DNA from 3 places in the Sediminibacillus sp. JSM 1682029 genome. Region 1 is predicted to be linked to each of the others. Evidence: riboswitches for the same ligand, from Rfam matches in the RefSeq annotation. Region 1 holds a riboswitch; each other region holds the start of a gene.
The links. A riboswitch is a leader RNA that binds a small molecule or an ion and turns the genes downstream of it on or off. The one in region 1 is predicted to bind S-adenosylmethionine.
Positions count from the first base shown of each region.

Region 2: linked by a shared signal. The riboswitch ahead of ABVF09_RS08730 (sodium:solute symporter family transporter) and the one ahead of ABVF09_RS13510 (PLP-dependent aspartate aminotransferase family protein) in region 1 are both predicted to bind S-adenosylmethionine.
Region 3: linked by a shared signal. The riboswitch ahead of ABVF09_RS13010 (methionine ABC transporter ATP-binding protein) and the one ahead of ABVF09_RS13510 (PLP-dependent aspartate aminotransferase family protein) in region 1 are both predicted to bind S-adenosylmethionine.

Region 1 is NZ_JBEWYY010000007.1:194,812-200,106, forward strand. Features, by position in the region: gene ABVF09_RS13495 (ABC transporter ATP-binding protein) at 1-162, opposite strand, end outside; gene ABVF09_RS13500 (ABC transporter permease) at 175-1,020, opposite strand; gene ABVF09_RS13505 (aliphatic sulfonate ABC transporter substrate-binding protein) at 1,045-2,049, opposite strand; gene ABVF09_RS13510 (PLP-dependent aspartate aminotransferase family protein) at 2,079-3,863, opposite strand; SAM riboswitch class I at 3,947-4,055, opposite strand; gene metX (homoserine O-acetyltransferase MetX) at 4,084-5,169, opposite strand.
Region 2 is NZ_JBEWYY010000004.1:120,106-125,400, reverse strand. Features, by position in the region: partial or broken gene pepF (oligoendopeptidase F) at 1-1,470, shown strand, start outside; SAM riboswitch class I at 1,662-1,813, shown strand; gene ABVF09_RS08730 (sodium:solute symporter family transporter) at 1,996-3,495, shown strand; gene ABVF09_RS08725 (LLM class flavin-dependent oxidoreductase) at 3,535-4,938, shown strand.
Region 3 is NZ_JBEWYY010000007.1:92,017-97,311, reverse strand. Features, by position in the region: gene ABVF09_RS13030 (toprim domain-containing protein) at 136-483, shown strand; gene ABVF09_RS13025 (thioredoxin family protein) at 528-830, shown strand; gene ABVF09_RS13020 (hypothetical protein) at 964-1,290, shown strand; gene ABVF09_RS13015 (TlpA family protein disulfide reductase) at 1,287-1,703, opposite strand; SAM riboswitch class I at 1,872-1,987, shown strand; gene ABVF09_RS13010 (methionine ABC transporter ATP-binding protein) at 2,105-3,130, shown strand; gene ABVF09_RS13005 (methionine ABC transporter permease) at 3,120-3,788, shown strand; gene ABVF09_RS13000 (MetQ/NlpA family ABC transporter substrate-binding protein) at 3,929-4,789, shown strand; gene ABVF09_RS19795 (YuzK family famiily protein) at 5,020-5,172, shown strand.

The sequences.
Region 1 (5,295 bases):
TTCGGTATCCAGTCCGGAGATGGCACGCAACAGGGTGCTTTTGCCGCAGCCGCTGGTTCCGAGAAGACCGATGATTTCACCAGGTTCCGCTCGGAAGGAAACATCCTGGACAGCTGCTTTTCCTGCAAACGTCCTTCCCACTCTTTCTAATTGAAGACTCACCGCTTTACCTCCTTACGATTTTGCAGCCCGATCCTGCCAATGCAATGTCCGGGTCTCCAGTTTTTTCAGTACCCAGTCCGACAGCTTTCCGATCACTGCGAACAAGACAATACTCGCTATAATGGTTTCCGGAGCTAGTGTATTCTGGCCGACTACCAGCAAATACCCAAGCCCCTGGCTCGCACCCATCAATTCCGCTGCCACGACAAACATCCAGCCCAATCCAAGCCCACTGCGCAATCCGACCAAAAAGGAAGGCAAAGCTGCCGGAAGAATAATCCTTCGCACCAGCTGAAATGTATTCAATCCATACATTTTCCCAACCTCGATTAATTTTCGGTCGACGCCGCTTATGCCACTGACAATATTCAAATAAACCGGAAAGAAGACGCCGACTGCAATCATGGCGATCTTCGACGGCTCGCCGATTCCCATCCATAAAATGAACAGTGGAACCCATGCTAGGGAAGGGATGGAACGAAAGGCTTGGATCAGCGGATCGAATAGCGCTTCGGCATGTTTATAAAATCCGACCAACGAACCGAGCACGACGGCTGCTGCCGTTCCTAACAGAAAGCCCATCAACACCCGGTAGAAGGTGATGCCGACATGTCCCCAGAGTGTGCCATCTTCCGCCATCCCGACAATTGTCTCTAAAATGACGGACGGGGCAGGAAGCTGATAGGCTGGAAAGACTTCCGAACGGCTTAACAATTCCCAAACCACCACCAACAAAGCCGGAAAAATGCTCCCCAATAACAAGGGATGGGTGAACGGACTTTTCGGTTTGATTGTCGATGGCTGGCTTTTGCTTCCCGTTGTGAAGACACCGCTCACTTCACTTTGATTTTTGGCCATGTCTGGTCCTCCTCTCTGACTTTTTTACTCCGATATTGTTTCTTCCGCGAAAGATGGATCGATTAGTTCGTCTGTCAATTCCTCGATATTGGCTTCCGGATCAATCGTTTCGCTTTCCTGCAGCACTTTTCCGGCCTCAATCAAAGCGTCACGATGTACTTCGCCGGGAACAGGTTCGGAAAAATCGTTTCTTTCCAGCTGTTTGATCGCGACCTCTTCTTTAATCTCCGCTTCTTCTGCCAATAACTCGGCAGCTTCCTCCGGATTATCCTGGACCCACTTCCTCGCTTTTTCGTACACCTTGATGACCCGATCAACGTATTCTGGATGTTTTTCCGCAAACTCCTCGCGGACATTCAGGAAACCATACGTATTAAAGTCGGGATTCCGGTAAAAAAGCTCTGCATCCGATTCGAGTTCCAATCGAGCCATGTGCGGGTCAAGCCCGGACCATGCGTCCACCTGTCCGGACGTCAAGGCAGATGCCCCATCGCCGTGCTGCAGGTTGACGATTTCCAACTCATCTGCTGGAACTCCTTCTGCTTCAAGAGCACGCAAGAGGAAAATGTATGGATCCGTCCCAAGTGTGGCCGCCACCTTTTTTCCCTTCAAGTCTTCAAGACTGGAAATTCCGGAACCTTTCGAGGTGACCAATGCAGTCCACTCCGGTTTTGAATAAATATACACATTCTTGATCGGCGCTCCGTTTGCTTTCGACATCAACGCTGCAGCGCCGGCAGTCGATCCAAAATCGACACTGTCACTGTTCAAAAATTCCAGCGCTTTGTTGCTGCCTTGACTTAGTGCCCATTCTATCTCGATCCCTTCTTCTTCAAACTCTTCCTCTGCCCAGCCGAACTTTTTCAACACCAGGCTGGTCGGTGAATAGTACGCATAGTCAAGCCGTATCTTATCCGGCGCTCCTTCAGAGCTTGCGCTCGATGAACAGCCGGCAGTGACGATAATAATCACCGTCAGAGCTGTCAGAGCCAAAAAACTTCTTAAATCTATCAGTGGTATGCGATCCATGGTTATCCTCCTCGTCGTTGGTATCCGTCTTATATTTCACAAGCATAAGTCGTAATTGTTCCTCGCAGGCGTTGTGCCTCTTTATACGTACAGCGGTTATGAACCACTTGGAGTCCAGCATTTCTCGCTATTTCGGCAGCTTCATCGGATACCACTCCTTCTTGAAGCCAGAAAATTTTTGGCCGGACCTCCGCTGCTTCGCGTGCGATTCCGATTGCAGCTTCCGGACTTCTGAATACCTGGACAATATCGATCGGTTCCGGAATGCTTTTCAAATCTGGGTACGCCTTTTCACCTAAAATCTCCGTTTCCCGCGGATTCACCGGGATGATTTTATAGCCAAGCCGCTGCATTTTTCTGGCAAGACGGTGGCTCGGCCTTGCCTCTTTACCACTCAACCCGACAATCGCCAATGTTTTTTGACGTTGGCGCTCTTCCCCATCGGATTCGACACGTTCTGTCGGGGACTGCAATGCCCAGCGGATTACTCCCTCATCGTTGATGACTATTTCTGGTCCGCTCTCCTTTTGTTGCCCAGTCGCTTTTGCCAATGCTGCATCCAAATCGTTGATCAAATCTCTCACCGACTCGATCCCCACCGACAACCGGACGAGCTCCGCTTTGACCCCCGTCGCTTCCAGTTCCTCCGGGGACAGCTGCTGGTGGGTCGTCGAAGCCGGATGGATGATCAACGATTTGGCATCCCCGACATTGGCTAGATGCGACCATAAAGCGACATTGTTTATCAACGTTCGGCCGGCCTCTTTGCCGCCTTTGATGCCGAAGTTGACAATCGAACCGTATCCATGCCGCAAGGTTTCACTCGCTTGCTGGTGGGACGGGTGCTCCTCCAATCCTGGATAGGACACCCAGTCCACTGCCGGATGGTCCTTTAAGTAACGGGCAAGCTCCAGCGCATTCTGGTTATGCCGTTCGACGCGCAGATGCAAAGTTTCCAGGCCTTGCAGCAGCAAAAAGGCGTTGAAAGGACTCAGCGAAGCTCCGAAATCACGCAGCAGCTGCACCCTTACTTTAGTGCTGAACGCCAATGTTCCGAAATCCACTGCATAGCGGATGCCATTGTAGCTCGGATCCGGGTCCGTAAACTGCGGGTATTTTTCCGAATTCCAATCAAATCTTCCACCATCGACGATCACCCCGCCAATCGAAGTGCCATGCCCTCCAATCCATTTGGTTGCTGAGTGGATCACGATATCGGCTCCTAATGTGATTGGTTTGCATAAGTGCGGCGTGGCAAAGGTATTGTCAATGATCAGCGGCAATCCATTTTCGTGGGCAATTTCCGCGACTTTTTCGACATCGAGCACATGCAAGCTTGGATTCCCGATGATTTCTCCATAAACCGCTTTGGTTTTATCCGTAATCGCCTTGCGGAAATTTTCAGGATCGGTCGGATCGACAAAGTTGACCTTGATGCCATAACGCGGCAGGGTGGTCGAGAACAAATTGTACGTACCGCCGTATAAGTTGGTGGCAGCTACGATTTCATCCCCTGCACTGGCCAGGTTAAGAATCGATAATGTGATAGCTGCCATACCAGAAGCTACACCGACTGCTGCAACTCCTTCCTCCAATAAAGCCAGGCGTTTTTCAAAAACGTCGACTGTCGGGTTGCCCAATCGAGAATAAATATTTCCAGGTTCATCCAGAGCGAACAAGCGCTCTGCGTGTTCTGTATCGTGAAACACATAAGAAGTAGTTTGATAAATCGGGACAGCACGCGACCCTGTTGTCGGATCCGGTGATTGGCCGCCATGAAGTGATAACGTTTCTAAATCGTAAGTATTTGCCATGTTTCTTTTCCTCCCGTAACTCTTTTTTTCAATCAAAATAAAAAGTCCTCTTCCTAAGAAGAGGACTGTTCATACAATCTCTCCTCTTATCTGTCAGGATCTCTCCTGCAGGAATTAGCACCTTTCAAGTCAATTCGACTTGAAGGTTGCCGGGCTTCATCGGGCCAGTCCCTCAGCCTCTCTGGATAAGAGTGCTTATTAAATTGTCTTCATTAGCTTATCAAGCTTCCAATTCTGATTTGATGATGCTTCCCCACTTTTCAAATTCGACCAGAAAACCGTCATGCCCGAAACTGGTATCGATCAATGTGTAATCCGCTTCTATTCCGATGTGCTTCAACTGGCCGATAAACTGTTCCAGCGAACCAGGAGGGAATAGCAAATCTCCGCTGTAGCCCAGCGCTGTTACCGGTGCTTCGATCCGGGAAGCAGCTTTCTGCCACCCACCACGTCCGCGTCCGATATCATGGGTATCCATCGCCTTCAACAAATACAGATAACTGTTGGCATCGAAACGCTTGGTCAGCTTTTTCCCCTGGTAATCAAGGTAGGATTCGATTTCATAGGCAATTTCATCGTGGAAGTTGCCGGCAGGTGCGCGCTGTTTCCTGGAAAAACGTTCATTGAACAAATCTCCCGACCGGTATGTGATCATGCCCACCATACGTGCCAGACTCAATCCGCTTTCCGGTATGGTCTCTTCCGTATAATTGCCGTTGTTCCAATTCGGGTCATGCAGGATGGCAAGTCTTGCGATATTGTTGAATGCAATCGCATAGTCGGTCAAGTAAGGCGTGACAGCCAAGGGAATCAAACGATCCATTTTACCGGGATACATCACTCCCCACTCCAACACCTGCATTCCGCCGAGCGAACCGCCAATAACAGCAGCTAAATGGTTGATACCCAGTTTTTCCAGTGCCAGATGCTGGGCACGGACCATATCACGGACCGTTATAAACGGAAATTTGGCCTGGTAGGGTTCTCCCGTCTTGGGATCTATACTAAGCGGTCCGGTCGAACCATTACAGCCGCCTAATACGTTGAACGATATAATTTGGAATCGATCGCTATCGATAAAACCTCCAGGGGTGATCATTTCTGCCCAATAGCCAGGCATATCCTGATCGCCCGCTGCATGCTGGCTTCCTGTCAATGCATGACAGACAAGGATTGCCGGTGCTTCGGCCAACCCAACCCGTTCGTAGGCAAGCTCAACCTCCTGGATCACGGTACCGGATTCCAACTCGAGCTCTCCTATGTTGACTGTACCGGTCTTCCTCTCGACAGCTGTTTTCACTTCCATACGACGGATCCACCACCTTTCTTGTTTTCAATTAATTCGATTATTTCTCAATCCATCTATCACTTTTCCAGTTGTCTTTCCCCCTGTTCACTGTCCAGGAAGACATAAAAAATGCCTCTCCAGAAG
Region 2 (5,295 bases), on a different contig from region 1:
CGAAATCGAAATCATTTCCGTTCCGGAAGCGAAACTCAATCAATATTTCGATGATGAACCGAAGCTTATTCCTTTCTCCAAATAGTAAATGATTTAAAAGAAAAACAATCGCATACCCTGTCTGCGGAAACAGAGTCGGCTCTAGCTTCTTTGGGTTCTTTATTCCGTTCTCCTTATACTACTTATAATCGGAGCAAGCTGTCAGACATGCAGTTTGTGCCTTTTCCCAATGATAATGGAGAATATCAACCGAATTCCTTTGCCCTATATGAAGCCAATTACGAAGCCTCCCCATCTGCTGTGGTCAGGAAAAATGCATATGATTCTTTTGTCAAAACGTTAAAACAGTATAAAAACACGTTTGCTGCTACCTATGCCACAAAAGTCAATCAGGAAGTAGTGATGTCGAGGCTGCGCAACTATGATTCCGTCACCGATATGCTGCTGGCCCCACAGCAAGTGACACAGGAAATGTACCATAACCAGTTGGATATTCTTCTAGAGGAATTGGCTCCGCATATGCGCCGATTTGCCAAGTTGAAGCAGCAAGTACTCGGTTTGGAGAAAATGGCCTTCCATGACTTAAAAGCCCCGCTCGACCCTGATTTCAATCCGGAAACCAGTTATGAAGAGGCGGCCGAAACCGTATTGGAAGCTCTAAAGGTGATGGGACCCGAATATAGCCGCATTATGGAAACAGCATTATCTGAACGTTGGATCGACTATGCCGACAACATCGGAAAATCGACCGGTGCATTTTGCTCCAGTCCATATGGCGTTCATCCCTATATATTGACAACCTGGACCAATCAAATGCGTGGAGCCTTTACGCTCGCCCACGAACTCGGACACGCAGGTCACTTTTATCTGGCTGGCAAAAATCAACGCCTGACCAATTCCAGACCATCTACCTATTTCATCGAAGCACCTTCGACGATGAACGAAATGCTGCTTGGCAACCATTTGTTATCGAATACTGATGATACCCGGATGAGAAGATGGGTCATTTTACAGCTGCTTGGCACCTATTATCATAACTTCGTCACCCATCTGCTGGAAGGAGCTTTTCAGCGCAGGGTCTATCAGCTTGCAGAATCCGGCGAGCCATTGACAGCCGACGTTTTATCCGGTCAAAAAGCCGCTGTATTATCAGAGTTTTGGGATGACAGCGTTGAGATTGATGAAGGAGCGACCTTGACCTGGATGCGCCAGCCACATTACTATATGGGTCTTTATTCTTACACGTATTCGGCAGGATTGACGGTTTCTACGGCTGTTTCACAAACCATTTTCGAGGAAGGACAGCATGCCATCGACCGTTGGCTTGACGTTTTAAAAGCAGGAGGTACCAAGAAACCACTCGATCTAATTAAACAAGCAGGTGTCGACATGGAAAAGCCCGATGCCATCCGCCAGGCCGTCTCCTATGTTGCCAGCCTGATCGACGAACTCGAAAAAAGCTACGAATGAAGAAGGGGTCAGTCCCCCACTACACTGTCGTGTTAGCGTGACGCAGTGTTAATTGTGTGGAGGACTGACCCCAGGGAGTGGAACAAGTCCAGAGTATGAAGAAAAAATATTCTGAAATATCTGTTGACAGTTTGCAAAACCATTGTTACTATAATTCCTAATTAAAGTGAAAACAAAATAAATGAAGTTGTCTCTTATCAAGAGCAGGTGGAGGGAAATGGCCCGATGAAGCCCGGCAACCGACTGTAATACCATTGTGAAATGGGGCGTATAACTGCGCCGCGGTTCTCACCGCTTAAAGCACGGTGCTAATTCCTGCAGTAGCGATACTGCGAGATAAGAGAAAGGGCTGATGCATGTTTAGATGATAAACCTCTTTCTCTTAGAAAGGGGTTTTTTTGATGGATGAAAACAAAAAGGAGGAAGCAGCATGTTTCTAATGTATGGATTGTCTGCAATAGGGTTTGCCGTGATTGGCAGTCTTGTCTGCTCGATTATTTATCCTAAAAACAAGGAGGCAGCTAAATGAGCACATTGCCAACATGGACAATTGGTTTGATTGTGGCACTTTTAGTCGGATACTTTTTTGTCGTTTCTTATATCGGCAAACGGGGATCTCGACACAGCAAGACGATGACGGGCTTTGCCACAGCCCGTGGAAAAGTAAGCCCATGGCTTGTGGGGGCGAGCTTTGCCGCCACCTTTGCCAGTGCCAATTTGTACTTGGGCCTGCCTGGCCTTGCCTATCAATATGGTATCTCGGTATTGTGGTACACCTTGGGAAGCTTCGGAACTGCATGGCTCGGTTTGCTTCTTTTCGCTAAGACATTTTGGAAATACCAAAAACAAAAAGGCGGGGTTTCCACGCTGCCGGAATGGCTCGGAAAAAGGTATAACAGCAAAACATTGCAAATCCTGGTGTCCATCTTGCTGTTGTTCAATATCTATTACATTGTCGGTCAGAATGTTGGCCTGGCAACGATTTTTGAAACCATTATCGGCATCCCTTATGAATGGGGAGTGGTTTCCGGTGTGGCAATCACGATCGTTTATATAGGGATGGGCGGTGCCTTTGCGCAAATTATCACCGATGCTTTTCAAGGGGTATTGATGTCTGTCACCTCTGTCTTGATCATTGTTTCATTGTTCTGGACAATCGGCGGAGGCTTTCAGGTGTTCAACCGGATGTTTGATCAATTGGCGGCCATCGACCCTTCGCTTGTATCTACTTTTTCACCGGACGGGCCGTACGACAGTGTCACTACCGTTTTGGCCATCCAATTTCTGATGATCAGTTTTGTATTGATGCCGCAGCTGCTAAATAAAATTTTGGCAATCGAAACAGAAGAGGAATTGCGGCCTTTTGTGATTTCAAGCGGCGTTCATTTGTTTTTCATCTCTTACCTGCCCGTGTTCGGCGGTTTTGCAGCAAAGATTCTCGTTCCCGGCCTGACAGAAGCAGATCAAGCATTGCCCGCTTATTTAATCGAGGCTTTTCCACCAGTCCTCGTTGCGTTTATGATCGTCGGCGTTATTTCAGCCGTACTTTCGAGCACAGACAGCCTTTATCTATCGATAACCTCCAGTATCGGCAATGACATTTACCTGCCGCTTGTGCAAAAAAAACAATCCAGCCTTTCTCCTGCCAACTATGACCAGCGTGCAGTTGTCATTGCCAAGTCCTCGTTGATAATTGTCGGAGCGGCTTCGCTTTACTTGTCAATAAATCGGCCAGAGTCCTTGGCCATGCTCATTCAATTTAGTTTCTCGGCCATCATCAGCGGCGTATTCGGCCCAGTACTGCTAGGCTACTTTTGGAATAAAGGAAATCGAACAGGCGCAATAGTCTCCGTTTTGACCGGTTCCCTTTCTTATTTGTCCTTTACGCAGTTCCACCTGCTGCCGAATTTATACATCGCCTTGTTCGTGAGTTCAGCACTCGGATTTGTAAGCATGCTGGCGACGAGCTATCTGGCGGCAGCATTCGGTACTAAGGTGGGCATCGCCGGCAAACATAGTGCTTAAATAGAACTGCAGAATAATTCGTTACAGGAGGAATTCCCATTGACCAAACAAATCATTTTACATGCCTTCGAAATGAACAGTGCCATGCATAATTCGCATGGTCTCTGGAAGCATCCGCACAGCAAGCGGCATCGCGGCTATAAGGATCTGCAATATTGGGTAGACCTTGCCCGCTTGTTGGAGAAAGGTAAATTCGATGCGGTGTTTTTTGCTGATGTACTCGGTATCTACGATGTTTACCGTAATAGTAAAGCGCCATCGATACGAGATGGTTTACAAGTACCGGTGAATGATCCAGCCCTGCTTGTTTCGGCAATGGCCCAAGCGACCGAGCACCTGGCATTCGCCATTACTGTCAGCACCACCTATGAACCACCCTTTGGAAATGCCAGACGGTTTTCCACTCTGGACCATTTGACCAATGGCAGAGTTGCCTGGAATATTGTGACTTCCTATCTGCCAAACGCAGCAAGAAACTTTGGTCTCGAAGAAATGATTAAACACGATGAACGATATGATATCGCCGATGAATACCTGGATGTATCCTATCAACTTTGGGAAGGAAGCTGGGAAAATGATGCTTTCATTGAAGACAGGCAAGAAGGTACTTTGATCAACCCGGAAAAAGTCCACGAAATCAAACATCAAGGTAATTACTTCAATGTTGAAGGCCCGCACCTTAGTGAACCATCTCCGCAAAGAACTCCTGTCCTTTACCAGGCAGGCACATCGGTACGCGGACGTGCCTTCGCCGCAAAGCATGCCGAGTGTATTTTTGTCGGCGGTCCGACCCCGGAAAGGATCCGATACTACAGCGAAGACATTAAAGAACAGGCAGAAAAACACGGAAGGGATACTTCAAAAATAAAATTTTTATCCTTTCTTAATGTCATCGTCGGAGAAACAACCGAGGAAGCGGAACGGAAATACGAAGAATATGCCAGTCATTGGAGTCCGGATGCTGCCAAAGCACAATATGGTGCCAGCGGTTATGACATCTCAGAATACGAGGAAATCGACCGCTCATTGCCGTTTGAATACACCAAAAAGACAGAGGGTGGGCATTACAAAGCAGCAACCCTGACAAAAGATGCTCCGAAAAAGCTTACTGTAGGGGAAGTACTTGACCGCTTTGAAACATTGGACCGTTCTACTATCATTGTCGGAAATCCGGAAGAAGTAGCAGACGCCATCCAATTCCAATTTGAAGAATCCGGTGTGGATGGTTTTAACTTGAATCACCTCGTAACACCTGGAGATTTGGAAGCTTTTGTGGAATTAGTGGTACCTGTCCTGCAAAAACGCGGGATTTATAAAAAGTCGTACAGGGATGGAACACTCAGAGAAAAGCTTTTCACCGAAGGACCAATCCTTCCTATAGACCATCCTGGCAGCAAGTACAGGAATCTTTCTCTGGTTAAGAAGGGCCAGGACATAACCTAATTCCCTATGTAAAAACCGAACCGATAACTAAAAAAACTTTTTGTCCTATTGATAAATGGCAAATATTCCTTCCAATCCGACAAGTTGTTTCGATATCCACTGGAGGGTTCAACTAACTGGTTAAAGGAAAGCGCCTGTAATTACCGTAGCAATAGGAAGAACTTCTCTTAAAAGGGAGTTGATTTGAAGATTTTACTATATTAAAGGATTTTAATAAAGATTTAAAAACCGAACGAATTCACGATTAGCGTTTCGAATTCGCTCGGTTTTGTTTTGCCCAAAACGCTTTTTTTCCGCTACTTTTTCTCCATTTTTCCATCAAATTCATCTTGGTTATTTTTATAAGGCATCCGTCCT
Region 3 (5,295 bases), 100 kb from region 1:
ATCAAAAAAGAAATAATCAATACAATGATTATAGAGAGCGAACGCAATCCCTTGTTACCGTTAATGTGACAGGGGATTATTGTTAAGCAGGATGGCCGCGTTTTAAACTTATCGATTAAAAAGCAGGTGAACGCTATGAATGATGCTGACAAAGTGATTATTGTGGAGGGGCGGACCGACAAGGTACAGATTCAGAAAGTGATTGATGAAAAAATAGAAATCATTTGCACCAATGGTACTTTGGGAGTCGAAAGGCTGGAAGAGCTGTTGATAGAATATGATCTGGATAATAAGGACGTCTTTATACTGGTGGATGAGGACAATGCAGGACATAAACTGCGAAAGCAATTGTCCTTCGAACTCCCTCATGCCGAACATATCTATGTAGATAAAACCTTCAGGGAAGTGGCGGCTACTCCAGAAGCGGAATTAGCAGCAGCTCTATTGAGCAGAAGCATAGCAGTGAATCCACTTTATCTATAGAGGTGGCGGATAAGTTATATTCAAAAGGAAAAGGGATGGAATTTATGTTGGCAATTTCGGATGAACACGCACTCAAAGACTTTTCAAAAGGGTTTGTGTTTATTCATACGCCTTTCTGCGGCACATGTAAAATGGCGGAGAAAATGCTGTTGGTATTAGAACAAATCGAAGAGGCATCACTTTTCCATGAAATGAATGCCTCTCTTTTTCCGGGCTTCATGCAATCATTTCACATAGAAAGCGTTCCCTGTCTGTTAATAGTGGAAAATGGCCGGGTGCAGGAAAAAATATACGCATTTCATTCGTTAATGCATATTCAGGAGAAGATACAGAAATACAGAAACTAAAAAGGAAGGAATATTTCCCGAGAAATACTCCTTCCTTTTTTGCTTATGTCTTTTGGAAGACTCCATCTGCTTTTCTTTTTTGCAGGAAATACATGCTGGATGGCGAACTACTGTTAACAGGGAGGCGGTAGTCTTGTCAGAACAACTTTTGGCAGAATGGAAACGGCGTTTGGAAGATCGTGAAGATTTGTTGTATTTATATGAACAAAAGCACTTGGACATCAAAGTGGATGTAGGTGAATTCTCGGCTTGGGTTAAATTTCGTTCAGGAATTGTGGAACTCCATGCCGATTCACAATTCCCGTCTGCTGCCCCTTTAAAGGTGAAGGTGAACAATGACATAGCAGAACAACTTTTTAACGGGGAGCGGAAGCTGACAGCTTTCCCTGCAGGGCTTGCCTCCTGGACAGGGAGGTACAGGGACTGCCTGCTTTTTGAAACATTGCTGTACCTGCCTTAAACGAGTTGCCTGCCCAATGCTTGGACAATAGATAAAAAAGGTGCTTTGTCGCCAAACTGAGCCGCTATATCACCCTGCTTGTCAATAATGACAGTACTGGGAACCCCTTGACAGCGGTACATATCGTAAACGTTTGTCCCTTCGTCCGACAATGTCGGCTGTTGCAGAAACTTCTTATGGAATGCTTCTGCTTCATCCACCGAACGTTCTCTCCCAGTCACATTGATGGTCAACATTTTTATATCATTTTTGTTGATTGTTTTATATAACTGCTCTTTTTTGGGTAAGTCCGCTGCGCAGTCCGGGCACCAGGATGTCCAAAAGGTAAGCATGATCACCTTGCCAAGGTCCTTTTTCAGTTGATAGGTCTTTGGGGTACCCAGAATCGGAAGCTCGAAAACCGGGGCTTTCATCCAACCACTCCTTGCTTCTCAGTAAGTTTTTCTTGTTGTATATGCTAACATAACCAAAAATGGAAAACGATTATCGCACTTCAATTAATGAATTAGCTTGACACCTAACTGCGCCAATGCTAAAATCCTATTTAGCGCTTAAGGAACGACCTAATTAAATATTCTAATCTCTTATCAAGAGAGGTGGAGGGACTGGCCCTGTGAAGCCCGGCAACCGTTAACCAGTTTTTACTGGTTAAAATGGTGCCAATTCCTGCGAAGCAATAAGCTTTGGCAGATGAGAGAACATGAAAGTAGTCATACTGCGTCTTTCTGTTCTCTTGTGAACGGAAGGACGCTTTTTTAATACACACAAAAGAAGTATTAGGTAGTTCGGCAAGTATTGCTGAGGAGGAAGAAAGTTGATTTCAATTAAAGGCTTGAAAAAAGTTTATCCAGCCAAGCATCAGGATGTCCTCGCTGTCGATAACCTCAACCTGGAAGTAAGCAAAGGGGAAATTTTCGGGGTGATCGGATACAGTGGTGCTGGTAAAAGTACGTTCATCAGACTGCTTAATCGGCTGGAAGAACCGACTGAAGGACAAATTTATATTGATGGAAAAGAAATATCTGCAATGGGAAAGCAGCAGCTGCGTAAATCACGACAGGAAATAGGGATGATTTTTCAACATTTCAACCTGCTCTGGTCCCGTACCGTTCGTGACAACATTGCTTTTCCGCTGGAAATAGCGGGAATTCCCAAGGGGAAAAGGAGAGCCAGGGTCGAAGAGCTGATAGATTTAGTCGGGCTTAAAGGAAGAGAAGATGCCTATCCTTCGCAATTAAGCGGAGGGCAAAAACAACGGGTCGGCATTGCAAGGGCGTTGGCCAACAACCCAAAAGTGCTGTTGTGTGATGAAGCCACATCGGCGCTAGATCCGGATACGACGGATGCGATATTACGGCTGCTTGTCGATATCAATGAAAAATTGGGGTTGACCATCATTTTGATCACACATGAGATGCATGTCATCCGTAAGATTTGTCATCGGGTCGCTGTGATGGAGTCAGGAAGAGTAGCAGAGCAAGGCGATGTGCTGGATGTTTTCTTGCATCCCAAACAGCCTGTTACCAAGCGGTTCGTTGAACAAGTCATGGGAGACAGGGATCAAGAAGAATCGCTCCATTTATTGGAAAATTATCAAAGCGGGCAAGTTGTACGGCTTCATTTTGTGGGAGAAACAACCAATCAGGCGCTGATAAGCCAGGTGTCAAAGCGATTTGATGTGGCTGTCAATATCCTTCAGGGTAAAGTCACTCAAACACAAAAAGGGGCATATGGAACTTTGTTTGTCCATATGGACGGCTCTGCAGAAGAGATAGCCAGGGCGATTGCCTTTATCAAAACCACCTCGGTAGAAGTGGAGGTGGATCCAAATGCTGAGTGAACTTTTTCCAAACGTGAAAATGGAGGATATTTGGACAGCGATCGGTGAAACATTTTATATGACACTGATATCGGTGGCAGGGACGATTGTTTTAGGGGTCCTGTTGGGACTTTTATTATTTCTCACTGCCAGAGGTGGTTTGTGGCAAAATAAAATATTGAATTTTTTTGCTGCAGCGCTGGTGAATATCTTCCGGGCCATCCCATTTATCATTTTGATTTTATTGTTATTCCCATTCACTGATTTTCTTATAGGCACGATTCGTGGTCCGAAAGCGGCGTTGCCAGCTTTGATCATCGGTTCGGCACCGTTTTATGCAAGGTTGGTGGAAATCGGTCTGAAGGAAGTGGACAAAGGTGTAGTGGAGGCCGCCAAAGCGATGGGTGCAAAAACGCACACGATTATCTTCAAGGTTTTGCTTCCGGAATCGATGCCTGCTTTAGTATCCGGGATTACTGTAACAGCAATAGCATTGATTGGCTATACGGCTGTTGCCGGAGTGATCGGGGCCGGGGGTCTTGGAGATTTCGCCTATTTTTATGGCTTTCAACGTCGCGAATTTGACGTCGTGTTTATCTGCACCGTTTTAATAGTAGTAATTGTATTTATTTTTCAGTTTATCGGTGATTATATCGCCAATAAATTAGATAAAAGATAAGGCACTTTCCATCATACAGTTCCGTTGTCATGTTCCGTATATAGGGTGTAGTGACTTTATATGGAAAACGCAGGCATAAGGAAAGCAATACCGTATGCGAAAAGGGCCAAGTTTAAAACATGAAAAGGGGAAATGAGATCATGAAAAAGTATTTATTTTTGTTACTGACTGCTGCGGTTCTTGCAGTGTTGGCTGCTTGCGGCAGCTCGGATGAAGATAATTCGTCCGATGGAGGGACTTCTGGTGGAGGAGACGAATCAACAGAAATAAAAGTAGGGGCGTCAAGTACTCCTCACGCAGAAATTTTGGAAGAAGCAAAACCGTTGTTGGAAGAGCAAGGTGTTACTCTTACGATTTCTGAATATCAGGATTATGTCTTACCTAATCAGGACTTAGAGGATGGCGAAATTGATGCCAACTATTTTCAGCATAAACCATACTTGAAGGATCAAATTAATCAGTTCGGCTATGACTTTGTCAGTCTTGGAGGGGTTCATGTCGAGCCGATGGGAGTCTATTCCAAGAATATCTCCAGCATCGATGAGATACCAGATGGAACAGAAGTGATCATCAGCCGTTCTGTTGCCGACCATGGACGTATTCTCAGCTTGTTTGAAGCGAACGGTTTAATTAAATTGGATGAAAATGTCGACAAGGCAGCCGCTACGACGGATGATATAGTGGAAAATCCGAAAAATTTAACCTTTTCGCCGGACGTTGATGCTGCAACGCTTCCTGAAATGTATGAATCCGAAGAAGATGCCTTAGTGGCAATCAATACCAATTATGCGCTGGAGGCGGGCTTAGTACCGACAGAAGATGCCATTTTTGTGGAGGATGAAGATTCGCCTTATGTCAATCAGGTTGTAGTCCGTTCCGAAGATAAAGATAACGAAGCGCTTAATACATTGGTTGAAGTATTGCAATCTGAAGAGATTCAGAACTTCATCAGTGAAAACTATGATGGGGCGATTGTGCCGGCGGCTACTCCTGGAGACTGATTTTTTGGAAACAGCCGAAATCAGCAGAAATTCCTTACATTATTGAAGGTGGATGATTTAAGCCGCATATGATGGAACATAGCGGTGCAGAGAAGCATTTTCCTGTTTATTTCCTGTTTGGGAAGGGAAAAGAATCCGTGATACAATTTGTTTGTCAGAAAATATAACAATCCCGAAAGGAAGGATTCATTATCACAGACAGTGGTATAGGTCTGAATTATACCTCAGAGATGGAAAAAGCCATGCATCAAAACCATGGAATTGGTTATGCGGAGTATGAAAGAAAGCTTGACAAAAGACTCGAGGTCGAAAAAGAAAGAGAAGACAGCTATCGGCAGAGCCGCCGTGTTGTCGCTGAAGTTGAACGGCAAGTCCACCGCTGATACGGTGGTGGAAACAAATAGAAATTTCATGGTAAATCCCCTGCTGCTTGTTTTTGGCGGCAGGGGATTTATGTTACATTATAGATAGAGCGATGTGGATGATTAGGTATAGTAAATGGTTGG